DNA from 3 places in the Paraconexibacter sp. AEG42_29 genome. Region 3 is predicted to be linked to each of the others. Evidence: riboswitches for the same ligand, from Rfam matches in the RefSeq annotation. Region 3 holds a riboswitch; each other region holds the start of a gene.
What was found. Region 3 has a riboswitch for cyclic di-AMP ahead of DSM112329_RS20465 (peptidoglycan-binding protein). Riboswitches for the same ligand answer to the same signal wherever they lie in the genome.

Region 1 (6,985 bases), 620 kb from region 3:
ATCGCGTCGGCGTCCAGGACGAGCGGGCCGGTCGCCCTGAGGGCGACGTCGCGGGCACAGGCGAGCGCGCCGTCGGTCCGCCCGAGCCCGCCGCCGAGGACCAGGACGCCGTCGCGGGCGTCCACGGCCTCCAGCACCGGCCCCGCAGCGTCCGCCTCCAGGCGCCCGTCCTGCTCGGGGACCCCGCGCGTCATGACCTCGGTGAGCTTGATCTCGAAGACCGGCTCGAGCGTGTGCGGGACGCAGGCCGTGACGTAGCCGACGCCCGCGCGCATCGCCGCGTCGGCGGCCAGGCACACCGCCCCGGTCATGCCGGGCGAGCCGCCGCAGACCACGACGTGGCCGGCCGTGAACTTGGTGGAGCCCGCGGCGCGGGAGGGCAGCGCTTCGAGCACCTCGTCGTCGGTGAGCAGGCCGACCGTCGCGCCCGACTCCGCGCGGACCCCGATGTCGATGACGTTGACGTTGCCGGCGTGCGCCTTCCCGGGTGCGATCCAGAGCCCGGGCTTGGCGGCGCCGAAGGTCACGGTGGCGCGAGCGTGGACGACCGTGTCTGGGTCGGGGACCGCGCCCGTGTCGGCGTCGACGCCGGACGGGATGTCGCAGGCGATGACGGGGATCCCGGAGGCGTGCAGCACGCGGATCGCGCGGGCGACGGCACCGCGGGGCTCGCCCGTGACGCCGGTCCCCAGCAGCGCGTCGATCGCGCCGGCGCAGCCGTCCAGTGACTCGAGGTCGAACGGGCGCGGGCGCAGCGCGAGCCGCGCGAGGTTCTCGGCCGCGTCGCCGGTGGAGTCCTCGCGGGCAGATGTGGTGAAGACCCGCACATCGCGGCCGGCGGCATGAAGCAGGCGCGCCGCGACGAAGCCGTCCCCGCCGTTGTTCCCCTTGCCGCAGAGCACGGCGATCGGGCCATCCGGGATCAGGTGGCCGGCGAGCATCGCCAGCCCACTGCCCGCACGCTCCATGAGCGCAATGCCGGGCGTGCCGGCGTCGATCGCGGCTGCGTCCGCGGCGCGCATCGCGGCCGAGCCGGGCAGCGGCGCGAGCCAGTCAGGGAGCTTCGTCATCCGGCCGGCACCTCGTGGGCGATCGCGACCGCGCCCGCAGTCGTCGGTGTGTGGGTCAGCGAGACACGGACGTCGAGGTGCCGTTCGGCGGCGATCCGCGCCGCCTCGCCGCTGAGCATGATCCCGACCTCGGCGCTCCCGCCGCCGCGGACCTCGATCTCCAGCGGCCGGAAGACGTCCAGCGCCAGCGCCTTGGTGACCGCCTCCTTGGCGCAGAAGCGGGCGGCCAGGTGCTGACCGGGCCGTGCCCGTCGCGCGGCGTAGGCCTGCTCCCCATCGGTGAAGAGCCGGCCGGCGAGGTGCGGGCGCCGCTCGAGCGCGCGCTCGAGGCGGTCGATGTCCAGCAGGTCAAGTCCGATGCCGACGCTCATACCCGGCGCCAGCCTATTGACGCACCCCGCCGCGCGGCATCGCCGCCCCTCTTCTCGGCGCCGAGACCCGACGGGCATCGGACTGGGTGATGAGAAACGGGTTTCGGCGTGTGGGAGGCGGCGAGGGTCGCGACAGGCGCGAGAGCGGGAGGGTCAGGACAAGGCGCCGGGGACGAGCGCGACCAGGCGGGCGCAGACCGCGTCCGTCTCGTCGGCGGTCGGTGCCTCGACCATCACGCGGACCAGCTGCTCGGTGCCCGACGGGCGCACCAGCACGCGGCCGCGGCCTTCCAGCGCTGCCGACTCGGCGGCGACGGCGGCCAGCAGGCCCGCATCGGTCATCGCCGCGTCCCGGTCCCCGACCTTCACGTTGACGAGCTTCTGCGGCAGCTTGTCCATGCCGCGGCGGTCCGCCAGATCACTGCCGGCGAGGGCCTCGAGCGTCAGCAGCGCGCTCGCGATGCCGTCGCCGGACGGGACGAAGTCCATGTCGATGATGTGGCCGGACTGCTCCCCGCCAAGGGCCCAGTCGCGGTCGCGCAGCGCCTCGAGGACGTAGCGGTCGCCCACCCCGGTCGTCTCGACCGCGATACCCGCGGCCGCCATCGCGGTGTGGAAGCCGTAGTTCGTCATCACCGTCACCGCGACGCCGCCGCCGCGCAGGCGGTCCTGCGCGCGCAGGTGCAGGGCGGCGAGCGCGATCAGCTCGTCCCCGTCGACGACGGCACCGGTGCGGTCGACGGCCAGGACGCGGTCCCCGTCGCCGTCGAAGGCGAAGCCCAGGTGATGGCCGCCGGCGACCACGGCGGCGCCCAGCGCCTCGACGTGGGTCGACCCGCAGCCGTCGTTGATGTTGCGCCCGTCCGGCTCGTCGGCGATCACGTGCGTCGTCGCGCCGAGGCGGCGGAAGATCTCGGGCGCGACCCGGTAGGTGGCGCCGTGCGCGCAGTCGAGCAGGACGTCGACACCCGTGAGGTCGAGCGCCTGGAAGCGGGTGTGCAGCTCGCGCAGGTAGTCCTCGTGCGTGCCGTGCAGCGGCCGGATGCGGCCCGTCCCGCCGGCCGGAGCCACGCGGTCGCCCGCGGCGTCGGCCGCGAGGATCGCCTCGATCCGCGCCTCGGTCTCGTCCGTCAGCTTCAGGCCGTCGGCGCCGAAGAACTTGATGCCGTTGTCGCGGTACGGGTTGTGGCTCGCCGAGATGACCGCGGCGACATCGAACCCATAGCGGGCAAGCAGCAGCGGTGCGGCCGGCGTCGGGAGGACACCGCCGAGCAGCACCTCGCCGCCGACGCTGGTGACGCCCGCGGCCAGCGCGGCCTCGAGCATCTCGCCGGACTCGCGCGTGTCGCGGATGACGAGGACGCGCGGGGCGGCGGCCGCAGCGGCCAGGGTGACGGCGCGGCCGAGGGCCAAGGCCAGTTCGGCCGTGAGCACCTCACCCGCGACGCCGCGGACGCCGTCCGTTCCGAACAGGTTCCTGCTGCTCATACTGGTGTTCCTAAGCGGGGACCGCCGGCGAGCGCCCGCACATCGGGCGTCGCGGCAGTCCCGAGGGCACTGAGTGCCCCTAGCGCTTGCTGAACTGCGGCTTCTTACGAGCCTTCTTGAGGCCCGCCTTCTTGCGCTCCTTGACGCGTGCGTCACGGGTCAGGAAGCCGCGGCGCTTGAGCTCGCCACGCAGGTTCGGGTCGGCCTCGAGCAGGGCCTTCGAGATGCCGTGGCGCAGCGCGCCGGCCTGCGACGAGACGCCGCCGCCGTGGATCGTCGCGATGACGTCCATCCGGTCCTCGTAGCCGACGGTCTCGAGCGGCTGGCGGATGTTCCGCTGCAGGGTGACCCGCGGGAAGAACACGTCGAGCGTCTTGCCGTTGATCGTGTAGGCGCCGGTGCCGGGCTTCAGGATGACGCGGGCGACGCCGGTCTTCCGCTTGCCGGTGGCGCGGTAGCGCGCGTCGGCGGACAGGTCGACGTTGGCGACGATCGGCGCGTCGTCGACGACGTCGCTGTCGTCGTCGTCCTGGATGATCTCCTCGCCGTCCTCGTCGTACAGCGTCTCGCGGCCCAGGGGATCCTGACCCTCCGTGACGATGTCGATCTCGAGGTCCATGCCGGGGATCGCCGGCTTGGCGCGCGGGGCGACGGGCTCGTCGTCGTCGCTGTCGTCCGCGTCGTCGATCTCCTCGACGGCGACGGGCTCCTCGGCGTCGGCGGCGGGTGCCGGTGCGGCCTCCTCGGCGGGGGCCTCCGCGACGGGGGTCTCCTCGGCGGCGGGCGTCTCCTCCACGACCTCCTCGGTCGGAGTCTCGGGGGCCACGGCCTCCGGGGTCTCCTCGGGGGTCGCGTCGTTCGGCGTCTCGTCAGCCATCAGGTCTTGATCTCCATCGGGGTCGGGCTCTGCGCGGCGTGCGGATGCTCCGCGCCGGCGTAGACCTTGAGCTTCGTGATCTGCTTACGGGCGAGGCGGTTGCGGGGCAGCATGCCCTTGACCGCGATGCGGATGACCTCTTCGGGGCGACGCTCCAGCATCTCCTCGAGGGTGCGGGACTTCAGGCCGCCCGGGTAGCCCGAGTGGCGGTAGTACCGCTTCTCGGCGCGCTTGTTGCCGGTCACGCTGATCTTCTCCGCGTTGATGACGACGACGAAGTCGCCGGTATCGACGTGGGGCGTGTACTCGGGCTTGCGCTTGCCGCGCAGCGCGTCGGCGATCTGGGTCGCGAGCCGGCCGAGCGTTTGCCCGTTGGCGTCGACGAGCACCCAGTTGCGCTCACGGTCAGTTGTATTTGCGACGTAGGTCTTCACGGCGAGAGAGGCCGCGCTGTCGGCGCGCGGCGGCGGTGGAGTGTAGCGACGGAGTGGCTCCAAGCGCGTTCTGACACGCAGCCGGGACAGGCCTTCCTGCGCACAGGGTATCCTGCCGACGCAATCCATGACTGCCGAGTCCCCTCGCATGCCGCCGCGAGGGGAGCGGGGGACCCATCGGAGCCCTGGCTCCAGGGGCGAATCCGGGCATTTTGCCTGGTAATGCGGACCTTGACCGCATGAGCCCGTCAGCTCACCCCGTAGGCCGTTCAAACAAGGAGCTGAGCTTGCCGCATGACCCGCTGGACCCTCCGCGCCCCGGACGAGGGCGTCGCCTCCGCGTGTTGCGGACGGGTCTGCTCGCGTTCGCCGCGCTGCCCGTGGCGTTCGCAGGGCCCGCGGCCGCGCAGACAGGGGGCGGCGTCACGGCCGACCCGGACGGCAAGCTGACCGACCCGGCGGTCAGCGGCAGCGCGGCAGCAGGTACCACGAAGGTCCCGGTCGTGAAGGCCCGCCCCAAGCCGCTCCTGATCACCTGCCGGACAGCTTGCGCCGGGCTGGACACCGTCCGCCCGGGCGGGGTCGTGCGGGTGACGGGCGACGCCATGGACGGCGCCCGGACCGTGATCTTCAAGGGCGGCAAAGGCGGCAAGGACGACACGAGCGCGCCTGCCGTCCGCGTCGCGCCGGACGCCGTCGACGCGGTTCTCCCTGTCGGCGCAGCCAGTGGACCGGTCCAGGTCCGCGGCGCCGAGGGCGCGGCGTCCCGCACGACCGGCAAGACCATCACCGTCCTCACCCCGGGGACCATGGCGCTCAGCGCGGCGCGCGCGTCGAGCCCTGCCACCGCTCGCGTGGACACCGGCAAGGTCTTCTTCCGCGGCGCCCACCAGGCGACCGTGAGCGTCTTCGTCCCCGAGGGCCCGCCGCAGCACGTCGTCCTCGACCTCGAGCGCATCTCTGACAAAGCGGTGGTCGGCCATTGGGAGCTCGACGCCCCGGGCGGCACCGTCCAGTCGGTCGCCTGGACCGGCGTGGTAAAGGGGAGCGTGCAGTCCGACGGCCGCTACCGATTCCGCATCCAGACCGCCGCCGCCGGCGCTGCGGCGGTCCCGACCTCCGCGGCCTTCACGTTCCTGGGGAACATCTTCCCCATCCGCGGCACGCACAGCTACGGCGAGGGCATCGCCCGCTTCGGCGCCGGCCGCACCGGCCACACCCACCAGGGCCACGACGTCTTCGCGGCGTGCGGGACCCCGATGGTCGCCGCGCGCGGCGGGAAGGTGAAGTTCGCCGGGACCGACGGCAACGCCGGGAACTACATCGTCATCGACGGCGCGGGCACCGGGACGGACTACGTGTACATGCACCTGAAGGGTCCGGCGCTCGCGGTCAAGGGGGACACGGTCTACACGGGTCAGCCGATCGGCGAGGTCGGGGACACCGGCGACGCGAGCGGCTGCCACCTGCACTTCGAGCTGTGGAAGTCCCCGGGCTGGTACACGGGCGGCAAGGTCTTCGACCCCCTCCCGAGCCTGAAGCGGTGGGACAAGCAGTCCTGAGCGGACCGGTGGTCCAGCGCAGGGAGAGGTCGTGCCCGTGCGATGAAGCGATGGGCGTGTAGAACGCGACACAGCATCTGACGACGGCGCGATCGGGACTGGTGTCCGTGGTGGGCGGGGTCGGCGTCGCGGGTGGGCGGTGGGACCTTGCGCGCTGGTGCATGTATGACGTGCACCTGGGCGCAAGGTCGCGGACTGCCGCGGTTCGCCTGGCCGGCCACCCGTCCCACGCCCCGCACCCGAGACCATGCAGCCTGCCAGCGCCCACCGCCATCAGCAGCCCGCAGTTCCTGAAGCCGCCACGACGGGGCGGTCCTCGGCGTCAGCGCCACCGACCTCCCGGCCACGAGGCTCGGGGTCAGCAGGTCCCGTCCACGAGTCCAGGGGTCAGCGCCAACGAGGCAAGGCCCTCTCCGCGCCAAGGGTGCCTCGCTCGAAAGGGCGAAGCGAGCACCCTCACAGAACGCGAAACGGCATCTGAGGACGGCACGATCGGGACTGGCGGCCGTGCGAGCTGCGGTTCCGCAGGTGGTCCTGGGTGGCAGCCGGCGGGGCGGGAGCGGAGTGCGCGCGGAGGTCCGGGAGCTGGACAGCCCGGCTGGGCGTGTGACGCGTGGAGGGTTTCGGGGACATGCCCCGCCGAATCCTCCGCGGACCCGCGCGATCCACCACTCGTCCCGCCCGCCACCAACCCCCCGCGGCGTCAGCACCATCAGCGCCCCACCAGGCTCGGCGCCACCGACCCCAACGCCCCCTTCAGGGCGAGGGAGCGCGTTCCCAGCCGGTGAGCGCTACTCCCACTCGATCGTGCCCGGGGGCTTGGACGTGATGTCCAGGACCACCCGGTTGACCTCGCGCAGCTCGCCGATCATGCGCGCCGCGATCTGCTCCAGCAGGTCGTACGGCAGCCGCGCCCAGTCGGCGGTCATCGCGTCGTCCGACGTCACCGCGCGGATGACCACCACGTAGCCGTAGGTGCGCTCGTCGCCCTGGACGCCGACCGTGCGGACGTCCGGGAGGACACAGAAGGACTGCCACAGGTCGCGATAGAGGCCGGCGCCGCGGATCTCGTCCTGGAGGATCGCGTCAGCGTCGCGGAGCAGGTCCAGGCGCTCCTTGGTCGCCTCACCGCCGACCACGCGGATGGCCAGACCCGGGCCGGGGAACGGCTGGCGCCAGACGA
Region 2 (6,985 bases), 1.7 Mb from region 3:
GGCGAGGGCCATCTGCCGGAACGCCTCGAAGTGGGCCGGGTCGGCGCGATAGCCCGCTGACACGTTGCACTCGTAGCCGGCGCGGAATGCCAGCTCGCGGTCGCCGGAGGTCATTGCGGCGCCGAGCTTCTGCATCGTCTCCGGCCCTGTCATGACCGACTGCGGTCCGCCGCAGTACGTGCAGCCGAGCGTCAGGCTGCGGATGCGGGAGCCGTGGCGCAGCGCGAGTTCCTGCGCGACCATGCCGCCCATCGAGATGCCCAGGACGTGCGCGGACTCCCAGCCGAGCCGGTCCAGGAGCGCTGCGGCGTCGTCGGCGAGGTCGACGATCGAGAAGCCCTCGTCGACCGCCGGCGAGAGCCCGATCCCGCGGTGGTCGTAGGCGACGACGTCGAAGTCGGGCGCGAGCGCCGTGAGGAACTCGTCGCCCCAGGACTTGTGCGTCCCGCTCATGCCCTGGATGAGGAGCAGGGGCTCGCCGGTGCCGCCGCGGGTGAAGTGCAGGTCCATGGGCGGCGACCCTACCGACGCCCAGGCTCAGACAGGCAGGGCGAGCTGCACGGGCTCGGGGGCCGGCTCCTCGGTCCCGCCGAACGAGGCCACCCGGACCCCGAGCAGCCGCACCGGCCGCGGCGGGGCGTACTCGCGCAGGAGCTCGAGAGCGACCTGGCCGACGTGCTCGACCTCGTTCGTCGCGTGCGCGATGGTGCGGGCGCGCGTGACGGTCGTCCAGTCGTCGAGGCGGACCTTGATGGCGATCGTCCGCCCCGCCCGCTCGTGCTTCTGCAGCCCTTTGCACAGCTGGTCCGCGAGCCGGTGCAGTTGCGCCTCGAGCTCGTCGCGCACCGTGATGTCGACGTCGAAGGTGGTCTCGCGGGACTCCGACACCGCCTCCCGGACGGCCTCCACGTGCGTCGAGCCCTCGAAGCGGGCACGCGCGGCGAGCCACGGACCCTGCCGCGGGCCGAAGGCGCCGGTGAGCACGTCCGGATCGGCCTTAGCAAGCGCGGCGAGCGTCGTGATCCCGAGCTCGTCCAGCCGCTCCGCCGTCTTGGCGCCGATCCCCGGCACGAGGCGCGGCGGGGATCCGGCGAACCGGACGCACGCCTGCTCGCGGGTCAGGACGACGAACCCCTGGGGCTTCTCGGCTTCGGAGGCGACCTTCGCGACGAGCTTGTTGGGGCCGATGCCGACCGAGGCGTCGAGCCCGGTCGCCGCGCGGATCTGCGTGACCAGCCGGCGCATGCTCGCTCGTGGCGAGAGCAGGCCTGTGAGGTCCAGGTAGGCCTCGTCGAGGCCCATGACCTCGACTTCGTCGACGGCCCCGCGGACCAGGCCCATCACGACGGCCGACTGCTCGCGGTAGGCCGGGAAGTCGGGCGGGATGACCACCGCCTCCGGGCACAGGCGGCGCGCGCGGGACATCGGCATCGCCGAGCCGACGCCGGACCGGCGCGCCTCGTAGCTCGCGGTGGTCACGACGGCCCGCGGCCCGGATCCGCCCACGACGACCGGCCGGCCCTTCAGCTCAGGGCGCCGGAGCAACTCCACCGACGCGTAGAACGCGTCGATGTCGAGGTGGGCGATGACCGGGGGCACGCGCGTCACAGGCTACGTGCCGCCCAGGACGGCATGGTGCGAACAGACGTTCGCACCATGCGGAAGGGTCGTCCCGGGGTGATGTCGGGTCCGGCCGCGCAGACCGCCGCAGGTCGCGGCGGCGCGCAGCCGCGGCCCTACTTGGTCGCGAGGACCGTCCCGAGGTCGCCGAACCCGAGGGCGCGCTTGGTGGCGCCCGTGAGGTCGAACTCGCGGCCGCCGACGAACGGGCCGCGATCGATGACGCGCACGCGCACGGACTTGCCGCGGTACCGGAGCGTCAGCTTGGTGCCGCAGGGCAGCGTCTTGTGCGCGACACCGAGCTCGTTGTAGCCGAGCGTGCCGCCACAGGCGAGCGGGTTGCCGTACAGCGCGTACCACGAGGCGTACGCCCGGCGGAAGACGTTCATCCGGCCGGCCGCCCGCGCGGTCCGCTTGTCGAACTGGTCGCCGGGGAACTGCACGCGCAGCGTGAGGACCCCGGGACGCTGCGGCTTGTAGGCGAAGCTGAACCGGCCGCCCTGACGCGTGAGCGTCCGGTCGACGGTCGACCAGCCGTTGCCGCGACGGACCTGCAGGCGCACGACGCGGCCGCGCAGCGAGGGCTGGAGCTTGCCGCGGACGGACGTGGTCCGCCCGATGGTCACGTTGCGCCCGACCTGCTGGACCCAGACGCTGGCCTGCGTGCGCTTTCGCTCGCGCTTGGTCTGCTGCTTCGCAGCACCGCCGGTGGCCTTCGCGGATGATGCGGCGCGCGTGGTATCGGCTGCGCCGGTGGTGGGCACCACGGCGAGCGTGGCGCAGACGGCTGTCGCGCCGGCCGTCAGGCGGGCACGGGACATGTTCGTCGGCCTCATGGAGGTCGACCTCCTTCTGTGTCATGTCGCCTACGGGGTTAGCTGTCGGGCTCGCAACACCACCCGTCACGCACCGTGCGTGTCGTGGTCGTGCCGCTACACCGGCAGAGAGCCGGCGATTCGCCCCATCCGGTTCTGCTCTGCGCAGCCCCGGTAGTGGGTCCCCCGCTCGTCCCCGCATGGATGGGAGACGACTCGGCGATCGAACAGTTGTTCGCTCAGCGTAGCGAACGCAACTGCAGCTTGTGTGTTGCTGGTCACACAGCAATGAGGTGCGACGCCGTGCGTCAGATCGGGGCGCGCGGCACCGCGACGCCGGGCGTGGCGGCCAGCGCGATCGCGGACGCAACCGCCGGGATGATCGCGAACCGCTCGTCGGGCGCCTCGGCGTACTGGCGCAGCGCCAGCGCCAGCAGGCCGTCGACGAGGTCGAGCAGCGGAGCCAGGTCCGCGCCGGCCTCGTGCTGGCAACCCAGACGGGCCAGCGCGAGCGGCTCGGTCGGGTCGGCCTCGGCGATCGCGACGTGCACCGCCGCGGCAGCATGGGCGATGACGCGCTCGAGCGCCGGGTGGCGTGGCCCGAGGCCGTGCTCGCCCCGCGCCGGCCCGTGGTCCTCGAGGTCCGCCCCCGCGATGACGCGCGCGAGCTGACCACCGGCCATCGACGCCATCGCGGCGCCGTCGATGCCCACCTGCCGCGCGCACCGCCGCAGCAGGAACGCAGCCATCAGCCCAGGCCCGTACGGCATGTCGCTCGCGTAGAGGATCTGACCCGGCGGGATGCTCGTCACCAGCGCCAGCAGGTCGGGCGCGAGCCACCACGAGGTGTCGAAGAGCAGGTTCGGGAGCTCGGCCGCCGCGCCCGCCAGCAGCCCGAGGTCGCTGATGCCGGCGTGCGCGAGCACGATCCGCGCCTCCGGGTAGCGCCGCGCCAGGTCGGCGCAGGCCAGTCCGAGGTTCGGGATCCCGCGCCCGGCGTGCAGCAGGACCGGGGCGCGTCGGCCCCCGGCCAGCGCGACGAGCTCCTCGACGACCGGGTGCGGGACCCCGAACGCGTCGCTGCGGGGATGGAGCTTGATGCCGGCGGCGCCGGCCGCGAACCCGCGTCGCGCTTCGTCGAGGGCGCCCTCCGCGTTCGGGTCCACGCGCAGCAGCCAGTCGAGCCGGCCGGCCGATGCGGCTGCCTGCGCGGCGATCATGTCGTTGGCCGGCGGGTAGCCGCCGGGCTCGTGCATGGGATACACGAGCCCGCTTGCGTGCCCGGCGGCGTCGAGCCCCTCGAGGATCTCGTCGAGCGTCCCCTTCACCCCGTCCGGATCGTTGTGACCGATGTGCAGGTGGGCGTCGCGCCAGGTGAGGTCGCCGGTGTCCTCGCGCAGGAGCGCGGCGATCGACCGCGCCTGCGGCAGTCCGTTGACGGGCATCGGGCCAGCTTATTGGCCGCCTGCGTCGGCCGGCCTGGCGTCATTCGTTAGGTATCCCTAATACCAACTGGTAGGGTCGGCATTCATGAGCCCGCGCCCGCGCTTCCTGTCCACGATCTCCGAACAGGCCTGCCCGGGACTCGGGGACGTGCTGCTCGCCCTCGCCGCCGAGTTCGGGGCGACGACCACGGGCCGCGTCGACGACGACCTCGACGCTCGCGCGCTGCAGGCGATGCCGGCACGCGGCCAGGACGCGCTCGCGCAGGCGACCGCGCTGCGGGCGGCCCTGTGCGACATCGACCGCGCCCCCACGGGCCACGGCACCCGCGCGTTCCGCGTCGACATGGCGGTCGCCGACCTGCGTGCCGACCCGCTCCTGCTCGTGGTCATCGGCGCCGAGGTCGCAGCGCGCGCGGGACTGCGGTTCGGCGTCAGTGCCAGCGGCAAGGAGCACCTGCTCGTCTTCCGCGGCCCGACAGGACCGGCCGGCCCCGTCGCGCTCGACCTCGCGCATCCGGCGCGGCCGATCCTCACCGGTGACGCCGTCCCGACCCCGCTCGTGCGCCGCTGCGGACATCAGCTGGCCTTCGCGCTGCTCAACGGGCTCGCGGTCGACGCCTGGCTGGCCGGCGACCTCGCGAACGCGGAGCACGCGTGCGACCTGCGGCTGCAGCTGCCGATCGACGGGGCGACGCGCGAGCGGATCGAGCTCGAGGCCAAGCGGCTGCGCGCATCCCGCAACTGAGAGACGGACGGGCGCCCCGCATGGACGGGGCCGCCGGGCGCTACGCGGCGTCGGCCACGAGCGCGCCGATGCGGCCCTCGGCCAGCAGGTCGTCGCGGAGCTTGGTGAGCCCGAGGCGGATGCGGCTCTTCGCGGTGCCGAGCGGGACGCCGGCGCGCTTGGCGATCTGGTCGGCGGTCAGCCCGCCCCAGTAGGCCAGGACGACGGCCTCGCGCTGGGCCTCGGGCAGCTGCCGCAGCGCCTCCTGCACGGCCGAGCGGTCGCCCTCGCGCTCGACCATCGCCGACGGCCGCTCCTCGACGCGGGCCTCGTCGTGGGCGACGACGAGCTTCAGCCGGTCCCCGGCGCGACCCGCGGCCTGGCCCTCGCGCCACAGGTCGAGGGCGCGCGAGCGGGCCATCAGACGCAGGTAGCTGCCGAGCTCGCCGCGGCGGGCGTCGAACTTGGCCGGGCTGCGCCAGACCTTGACGAAGACGTCCTGCACGACGTCCTGAGCCTGGGCCTGGTTGCCCAGGATGCGGTACGCGGCCCCGTAGACGCCACGGTGGTGCTCGTCGTAGGCGCGGGAGAAGGTGGTGTGATCGGCAAGGTTCATGGCGGCGGAATCCAATGGAAGTGAGGGGAAGCGGTAGCAACCTTCAACACGCTGTTACCCAACCTTACACAAGATGAACAAGGTCTTCAATGAGTCGATGCTGCGACAATCCCGCGCCCATGCGGATCGCCCTCGCCCAGCTGAACACGACCGTCGGCGACCTGCCCGGAAACCGCGCCCTGATCGAGGGTGCGATCGCGGATGCCCGCGCCGCCGGGGCGGCAATCATCCTCGTCCCCGAGCTGGCGATCACCGGCTATCCGCCCGAGGACCTGCTGCTCAAGGAGCACCTGCTGGCCGCCGCCCGGGCCGAGCTCGAGGCGATCGCCGCGCAGACCCACGGCATCGTCGCGGTCGTCGGCTTCCCCGAGCGCGCGGACGACGTCTACAACAGCGCAGCCGTGATCGCGGACGGCGGCGTCCGCGCGATCTACCGCAAGCTCCGGCTCCCGAACTACGGCGTCTTCGACGAGCTGCGCTACTTCCAGGCCGGCACCATGCCCATGGTCATCGAGGTGGACGGCGTCACCGTCGGCCTGACCATCTGCGAGGACCTGTGGATGCCGGGTGCACCGGCGACCCCGGAGGCGCTCGCCGGCGCGCGGCTGATCCTCAACATCTCCGCGTCGCCCTTCCATGCCGGCAAGGCCTCCGCGCGCGAGACGATGCTCGCGCAGCGCGCACGGGACAACCTCGCGGCCGTCGCCTTCTGCGCCCTCGTCGGCGGCCAGGACGAGCTCGTCTTCGACGGCTCGTCCGTCGTCGTCGACCACAACGGCCTGCCGATCGCCCGGGCGCCGCAGTTCCGGCCCGCGCTGCTGGTGTGCGACGTCGACACGGACGCGGCCGGCAGCGCCCGGCTCCACGACACCCGCCCGCGGCTGGCCGCCCGCGAGGAGCCGCCGGTCTACGAGCACGGCGGCACCTTCACCACCGCGGCACCCGACCACGTCCTCGCGCCGGCGACGAGCCACGCGCAGGCCGGAACGATCGCCGTCCGCCCGCCCGCCGTGCAGGAGGTCTACGAGGCGCTCGTGCTCGGGGTCCACGACTACATCGCCAAGAACGGGTTCCAGCGCGTCGTCCTCGGCCTCTCGGGCGGGGTCGACTCGACCCTCGTCCTGCTGATCGCCGTCGACGCGCTCGGAGCCGACCGGGTCAGCGTCGCGGTCATGCCCTCGCGCTACTCCTCCGACGGCACCCAGGGCGACGCGCGACAGCTGGCCGCGAACCTGGGGGTCCAGTGCCTGGACCTGCCGATCGAGCAGCCGATGCTCACCTACGAGGCGCTGCTCGGCGAGGTCTTCGCCGGCCGCGAGCCCGACCTGACCGAGGAGAACCTGCAGGCGCGCATCCGCGGCAACCTGCTGATGGCGCTGTCGAACAAGTTCGGCTGGATCGTCCTGACGACCGGCAACAAGTCCGAGATGAGCGTCGGCTACTCCACGCTCTACGGGGACAGCGCGGGCGGCTTCGCGGTCATCAAGGACGTCCCCAAGACGCTGGTGTACGAGCTCACCGCGTGGCGTCGCGCGCGTGACGCGAGCGATCCGGTCCCGGACTCGATCGTCTCGCGGCCGCCGTCCGCCGAGCTGCGCCCGGACCAGAAGGACTCCGACTCCCTTCCGCCCTACGACGTCCTGGACCCCATCCTGCAGGGCTACGTCGAGCAGGACCTCGGCCCGGACGCGCTGATCGCGCGGGGACACGACGAGGACGCCGTGCGGCGCATCGTCCGGCTCGTCGACCTCGCGGAGTACAAGCG
Region 3 (6,985 bases):
TGGACGCTCGACTCCTGGACGCTGCAGGAGAACGCGATCGTGACCATCCAGTCCGGCCAGGTCGCCGAGGCGTTCGGCCGCAACTTCGACGAGCTGTGGGCGAGCGAGCGCGTGCAGGGCTCAGGGGCGTTCGACGTCCCGCCGGTCGACGTCGGCGGTGCTGCGGTGCGTGCGTGGTTCTGCCCCGGCCGCGGCGAGGCGCTGAGCCACCGGATCGCGAAGGCGATCGGGAGTGCGCGCACGCGGGTGCGGATCGCGTCACCCGTCCTGACCGCCGGCCCGATCCTGGGGACGCTCGCCGAGGTCGTCGCCGAGGAGCGCGTCGACATCGCCGGCGTCTGCGACGCCACGCAGATCCTGCAGGTGTTCCAGCAGTGGCGGCAGAACCCCGCGTCCGCCTGGAAGGCGCCGCTGCTCGAGCGCGTGCTGGCGGGCGCGCACTTCACCGGCAAGCCGTCGGCGCCGTACGGGCGCGGGTCGGTCCACGACTACATGCACGCCAAGGTGACCGTCGCCGACGACACGGCGTTCATCGGGTCCTTCAACCTCAGCCGCTCCGGGGAACTGAACGCCGAGAACGTGGTCGAGATCCGCGACGCGGCCATCGCGACGCAGCTGGCGACCTTCGTCGACGCGCTCCGGGCGCGCTACCCCTCGCCGGTGCTCGTCCCCCACTGAAGCCCCATCGCGCGCTCGCAGATGGCGACGACCTCCTCCGCGTCGTCGGTGACGTGGAGCAGCTCGAGGTCCTTGGCGGCGATCAGCCCACGGGTCAGGAGCTGGTCGCGGATCCAGTCGAAGAGCCCGCTCCAGTAGGCGCTGTCGACGAAGATCACGGGGAAGTGGGCGACCTTGCCGGTCTGGATCAGGGTCAGGGACTCGAACAGCTCGTCGAGCGTCCCGAAACCGCCCGGGAAAACGACGAACGCACCCGCGTACCGGACGAACATGATCTTCCGCGTGAAGAAGTAGTGGAACAGCAGCGCGTCGTCCTGGTACGGATTGCCGCCCTGCTCGAACGGCAGCTCGATGTTGAGGCCGATCGACCGCGCGCCCGCCTCCTGGGCGCCGCGGTTGCCGGCCTCCATGATGCCGGGCCCACCGCCGGTGATGACGCTGAAGCCGGACTCGCCGAGGCGCCGGGCGACCTCGCGCGCGTGCTCGTAGATCGGATCGCCCGCAGGGATCCGGGCCGAGCCGAAGATCGAGACCGCGCGGGTGGTGCCGCGCAGGCGGTCGAAGCCCATCGTGATCTCGGCGGCCATGCGCTCCACGCGCTGGTCGTCGGTGTACTGCCCCTCGACGGTCGGCAGCTCGGCGGCGAGCAGCTCCTCGTCGGGGGTGCGGGCCCTGTGGGCGATGGGGTCGTGCGGGCGCTCCGTCATCTCAGGCGAGGCTACCGCCCGGAACCGGCGGGCAGGTGATCAGGCGGTGGTGCCCGGCGCCGAACGGCGCGCGAGCTCGGCATCGGCGCGGGCCTTCCGCGCCTTCGGGACGGCCTTGCTGATCGTGATGCGGTTGCGCGCCACGAGGCCGTACCCGCCGCGGACGAGCCACGGGAGCAGCTTCGCGATCAGGCCGAACGGCGCGGCCCCGGGCAGGACCCCGCTGACGACGCTGACGGCGTCCCCACCGGAGCGGATCGACCCGTCCGGCGCGACGACGTGCGCGGTCTTCAGACGATCGGCCGGAGCGATCGGGGCCAGGAGCTCCTGACCGCGAGGCGACTGGATGGCGACGGGCTCAAGGCCGCGCCGCCCCCTGTTGTCCCACGCGAGGATCTGCACGACGGTCCAGCGGCAGAAGCCGCAGTCCGCGTCGTACAGAAGCTGATGCGTCAGAGACCCACCGGATGCGAGACGCCGTAGCCCTTGGTGGGCCGACTGCTCTTGTGCCAGCGGCTGCCGTCTTCCTTCGCACCCGAGGTGTCGAAGCGCAGGCCGGCGACGACCATGTAGACGTGGCCGGCGTTGCCGTAGATCGTGACCCACTGGCCCGGGCCCTTCTCGCCCCAGGACGGGAAGTCGCCGGACACGAGCGGGGCGTCGAGCAGGTCGGCGCCGTGGAGGGCGTAGCTGACGCTGCCGGAGCAGTCGTAGCCCTTGTCCTCCCACTTGCCGTGCCCGCCGCCGTAGATGTACGGCGTCTTCGCGATCTTGTTGCCCGCGGCGATGATCTGCTTCACGGCATCCGGGGCGGACGCCGGGGCGATGGCCAGGCCGTCGGGGCCGACGGTCGCGCGGTCACCGGGACCGAGCTTCAGCGGCTGGGCCGCTGCGGTCGCGTCCGAACCGGCGGACGCCTGGCCGCGGAGGACCTCGATGTCCGGGGCGTCGACCACGCCGTCCTGCGGAAGCTTGTTGGCCTTCTCGAACTTCTTGACGGCCGTCGTGGTGCCCTTGCCGAACTCGCCGTCCACCGAGACCTTGAAGCCCGCGCGGTTGAGGAAGTCCTGCAGCACCTTGATGTCGTGGCCGCTCATGCCGGGGCGGACCGGGATGCGGTCGCCGAGGCTCTTCGTGCTGCCCGACGTCGTGCTGAAACCGCCGCCGTCGTACTGCGCCTTGCTGCCACCGGCCGCGGAGCGACGCAGGGCGTCGATCGTCTTGGGGCCGACGGTGCCGCTCTTGTCGAGCATCGCGATGCCCTGGAAGCGCTGGACGGCCTTCTTGGTGCCGGCGCCGAACGTGCCGTCGACGGTGGTCTTGATGCCGACCTGGACGAGCAGCTGCTGGAGCTCCTTGACGTCCTTGCCCTTGTCCCCCATCCGCAGCGAGCGGTCGCCGAGCTTGTTCGCCGCGAGGGCGGGAGCGGCGGGGAGCAGCGCCGGCCCGGCGAAGGAGCCGAGGACGAGCGCGCAGATCAGGTGCGTAAGACGACGACGTGAGGCGGGTTGCGACTTGGTGACGCGGGTACGGCGATAACGACGATGCAGCACGGGGATGAGACCTCGCTCTTTCGGGTGCCTACGGGGTTAGCTGACGGACTCGGGCTGAAAGAGCTGCCCTACGCCACGGTGAAGTGACGATTCGCCCCATGGCCGCACCTGGAAGAGCATGCGACCGACTGGTTCCCCCGATCTCACGCAGGCGGGCTGCGATCGACTCGGCTTGTGCAATGACGACGCGCGGAAGGCTACAGAAGACCGCGCGGATATGCCACGAGGTTTCCCGAAGTCGCCTGCAAGCCCCGTTTCAAGGCTTGCGCGCAGGTGTGCCTAGTCCGCAGGAGTTCCCCGGCCGGCGTCGACAGCGGCGATGACGGCGTCCGCGACGGCCAGCGCGACCCGCGCGCGACGCTCCAGCGACGACGCCAGGACGTACTCCCCGGGCGCGTGCGCGAGGCCGCCGAGCGGCCCCAGGCCGTCGACGCAGAGCGGCACGACGGCGGCGAAGTGGCTGGCGTCGCTCGCACCGCCGCGGCTGCCCGCGGTGATCGGCGATCCCAGCCGGGCCCCGGCGTCCGCGAGGATCGGCGCCATCGACTCCCGGTGGTCCATCCCGGGCCAGTGACGCAGGTTCTGCGCAGTGAGGGTGGCGCCGCCGACCTCGGCCGGGACCGCGGCCAGCACCGCCGCGAACGCGCTCAGCCGGTCGGCCCGGACGTCGCAGATCAGCTCCCCGGCCGCCGGGACCACGTTGAACGCCCCGCCGCAGTGCATCACCGTCGGGACGGCGGTCACCCGGTCGGGGCCGTGGGGGTCGTGGCACGCGGCGATCGCCTGGGCCGTCGCGGCGAGCGCCAGCAGCGCGTTGCGCCCGTCGTCCGGGCTCGTGCCCGAGTGGGCGGACCGACCCGCAGCGGTCACGCGGATCGTCCCCGCGGCCTTGCGGCGCACGACGACCCCGTCGTCGCCGGCGGCGTCCAGCTCCCCCGCCTCGAAGCACAGGCAGGCGTCGTAGCCCGCGAAGCGCGGCCCGTGGGCGAACTCGCCGAGCCGCCACTCCTCGTCGGTCACCAGCAGCAGCGTGGCCTCGGCGATGTCGTCCGGGCGGGCGGCCAGCGCGTGGAGGACGCCGAGCGCGAGGACGTCACCGCCCTTCATGTCGACGCTGCCGGACCCGACGAGGCGGTCGGGGTCGCCGGGGTCCGCGGCGAGCGGCGCGTGCTCGTCGTGGGCGATCACCGTGTCGACGTGGCCCACGAGGACGATACGCGCGCGGCCGGTCCCGGAGATCCGCGCGATCAGGTCGCGGGCGTGGTGGGGCGTGGAGCAGGCGGGCCGTTCGATCACGGCGCCGTCCGGCAGGCGGTCGACGACAAGGTCGATCACACGGTCGGCGGCAGCGCTGTCCCCCGACGGCGAGGAGACGGCGACGAGCGCCGCGAGGTCCTGTCGGGCGGAGGCGGCGATCCGGGCGGCGTGCAGGTTGAGCCAGTCATCCATGTTCTTCGTAAAGTAGGGGCATGGGTTCAGTGAACGTCGGCGACCAGGCTCCGGACTTCTCCTTGGAGGGGACCAGCGGCACCTTCAGGCTCTCCGAGCACCGGGGTGAGCGCATCGTCCTCCTCTTCTACCCGGGCGACGACACGACGGTCTGCACCAAGCAGTTCTGCTCCTACCGCGACCACGAGGCCGACATGTCCTCGCTGAACGCGAAGGTCGTGGGCATCTCGACGGGGACGGTGGCGTCGAAGGAGGCGTTCGTCGCCAAGCACGGCCTGAAGACGGAGCTGCTGGCCGACGAGGACGGCGCTGTCGCGGCGCAGTTCGGCATCTTCGCCAAGCGCCTGAAGATGGCCAAGCGGACCGTGTTCATCATCGACGAGCAGGGCAAGGTCGCGCACAAGCACGGCAATCCGCTGTCGCTGACCTACGACGACGTGGACGACCTGAAGAAGGCGCTGGACGCCCTGCCCGCCGCCGCCTGAGCGCGGGCACGCGGGATCGGCCTACGGTGCGGCGGGGTCCTCCGCCGGCCGGTGCCAGACTGTCTGCTGAGGGAACGGGATCTCGATCCCGGCCTTGTCGAACGCCGCCTTGATGCGCTCGCGCAGGAGCCGGCTGATGCGCCACTGCTCGGCCGGCGTGGTCTTGACGACGAGGCGCAGCGTCACGCCACTGGCCCCCAGCGCCTCCACGCCCCACAGGTCGGGCTGCTCGAGCACGGAGTCCTTCTCCTTCCAGACCTGGTCCGCGGCGGCCTGGATGACCTCCTTGGCGTGCTCGATGTCGGTGTCGTAGGAGACCTCGACGTCCAGCAGCGACCGCGACCACAGTTGGCTCTTGTTGCCGACCTTCGCGATCTGGCCGTTCGGGACGTGCCAGACGGTGCCGTCGACGGCCCGCAGACGCGTGGTCCGCAGCGACACCTGCTCGACCGTGCCGGCCGCGTCGACGTCGATCTCGATGATGTCGCCGACGCCGAACTGGTCCTCGACCAGGATGAAGATCCCGCTCAGGAAGTCCTTGACGAGCGACTGCGCGCCGAAGCCGACGGCGAGGCCGATGATGCCGGCGCCGGCCAGGAGCGGCCGGAGGTCGATGCCGACGGCACCGAGGACCATGAAGCCGGCGATCAGGCCGATGACGAACGACACGATCGAGCGCAGGACACCGGAGAGCGCGTCCATCCGCTGCTCGCTGCGGAGGTTGTTCTCCCCGGTCGAGGCCAGGACGCTCGCCATCGGGCGACTGCGCGCGGCGGGGGCGCCGTCCTCGTCGACGCCGCGGCGACGGCGGTGGATCCGGCCAGGGAGCTGCAGCGCACCGGGCTGCAGGCGCGCGAGCAGCGTCCGGACCCCTCGGCGGGCGAGGCGGTTCGCGATGAACGCGATGAGCAGGATCCCGAGGATGCGCAGGGGCGTCCCGATGATCGTGTCGCCGAGCGTGGCCAGCGTCCGGTTGTCGGTCGCGTTCAGCAGCGTCCGGCACCAGAAACGGGGATCGTCACCGCAGACGGAGTCCATCCGGCGGACGGAGACGTCGGCCAGCGACACGGACGGGGACAGGACAGCGGACAAACCCATTCCGTAGGTCGTTGCCGATCGCGCCAGGTCGAAAACCCCGGATCACGTCAGCATGAGACGTGTAACCCACCTGGGCGGCGGATCGTCCGGTCAGGGCAGGGTGATGCTCCGCGAAGCGGTTCCATGGCGCCCCGCGGTCGTCGTGTACCGGACAGCGACCCGGTAGCGGACCCGTCGCAGCTTCCCTGCCAGCCGCACGCGGACCAGGCGCGCGGCCCCGGCGCGGACCCGGCTGCGGATGACGAGCGTGCCCACGCGACGACCGAACGGATCGATGACGCGGACGTCGGCCGCCCGCAGCGCCACGCCGTCGGCGCGCAGCCGGACTTGCAACGCCCGCTTCCCGCGCGCAGCCCGCACCACACCAGGGACCGTGACCGTCACGCGACCCTCGGCGGCCCGGACCGACGCCGCGGGCGGCGGCGGGGCCTGAAGGCCCGGCTGGACGACCGGCAGCGTGACGTCGGCGCGCGTGACGGTGAACGTGCCGCTGGCCGTCTGCGCGCGGAACAGCGAGCTGGCGGGCATCAGCTGCAGCGCGTAGCGCGCCCCCGGCCGCACGTGCAGCGCCACCGTCTCCAGGTCGCGGCTGATGGTGCGCGGCGCACCGTCGAGCACGACGGGCAGCGGGGTCACCTGGCCGCCGACCACCGTGCCCGAGTCGAGGTCCACGAGCTGGGCGAAGACGGGGACCGATGGGCCGCCACGCGCTGCCCCCTGGTAGGCCAGCGTCAGCTGCGGCGGGCCGACCACGTCGAGCTCCTCCGTCGGCGGCGGCAGCGGGACGCTGAGCGCGAGGGGTGACGGCGCCGACGTGACGAAGTTCCCCGGGCCGACCCCGGGGGTGATCGCGAGCGTCCCGGCCCCGCGGGCGGCCCACGTGGCCGGGGCGGGGGCCGGCGGGTAGTCGGGCGCGCTGTGCCAGACGCCGTCCTGGGACACCCACTCGAAACCGGGGCCGGTTTCCGCGAGCGGGTCGCGCTGCAGGTACCGCGCGAACCAGGCGAGGACTGCG

Region 1: another riboswitch for cyclic di-AMP. It lies ahead of DSM112329_RS17460 (peptidoglycan DD-metalloendopeptidase family protein); the one in region 3 lies ahead of DSM112329_RS20465 (peptidoglycan-binding protein).
Region 2: another riboswitch for cyclic di-AMP. It lies ahead of DSM112329_RS12265 (septal ring lytic transglycosylase RlpA family protein); the one in region 3 lies ahead of DSM112329_RS20465 (peptidoglycan-binding protein).

What each region holds. Positions count from the first base shown of each region.
Region 1 covers NZ_CP114014.1:3,597,659-3,604,643, forward strand. The annotation lists gene DSM112329_RS17435 (NAD(P)H-hydrate dehydratase) at 1-1,070, opposite strand, end outside; gene DSM112329_RS17440 (holo-ACP synthase) at 1,067-1,441, opposite strand; gene glmM (phosphoglucosamine mutase) at 1,595-2,929, opposite strand; gene rpsI (30S ribosomal protein S9) at 3,009-3,806, opposite strand; gene rplM (50S ribosomal protein L13) at 3,806-4,240, opposite strand; cyclic di-AMP (ydaO/yuaA leader) riboswitch at 4,363-4,523, shown strand; gene DSM112329_RS17460 (peptidoglycan DD-metalloendopeptidase family protein) at 4,582-5,802, shown strand; gene guaA (glutamine-hydrolyzing GMP synthase) at 6,594-6,985, opposite strand, start outside.
Region 2 covers NZ_CP114014.1:2,534,756-2,541,740, reverse strand. The annotation lists gene DSM112329_RS12275 (alpha/beta fold hydrolase) at 1-510, opposite strand, end outside; gene dinB (DNA polymerase IV) at 538-1,599, opposite strand; gene DSM112329_RS12265 (septal ring lytic transglycosylase RlpA family protein) at 1,737-2,456, opposite strand; cyclic di-AMP (ydaO/yuaA leader) riboswitch at 2,468-2,667, opposite strand; gene DSM112329_RS12260 (amidohydrolase family protein) at 2,744-3,880, opposite strand; gene DSM112329_RS12255 (hypothetical protein) at 3,966-4,625, shown strand; gene DSM112329_RS12250 (sigma-70 family RNA polymerase sigma factor) at 4,666-5,220, opposite strand; gene DSM112329_RS12245 (NAD+ synthase) at 5,340-6,985, shown strand, end outside.
Region 3 covers NZ_CP114014.1:4,220,619-4,227,603, forward strand. The annotation lists gene DSM112329_RS20450 (phosphatidylserine/phosphatidylglycerophosphate/cardiolipin synthase family protein) at 1-678, shown strand, start outside; gene DSM112329_RS20455 (TIGR00730 family Rossman fold protein) at 648-1,385, opposite strand; gene DSM112329_RS20460 (DUF393 domain-containing protein) at 1,425-1,898, opposite strand; gene DSM112329_RS20465 (peptidoglycan-binding protein) at 1,838-2,938, opposite strand; cyclic di-AMP (ydaO/yuaA leader) riboswitch at 2,949-3,121, opposite strand; gene DSM112329_RS20470 (M20/M25/M40 family metallo-hydrolase) at 3,218-4,387, opposite strand; gene DSM112329_RS20475 (peroxiredoxin) at 4,408-4,872, shown strand; gene DSM112329_RS20480 (mechanosensitive ion channel family protein) at 4,894-5,964, opposite strand; gene DSM112329_RS20485 (CocE/NonD family hydrolase) at 6,061-6,985, opposite strand, start outside.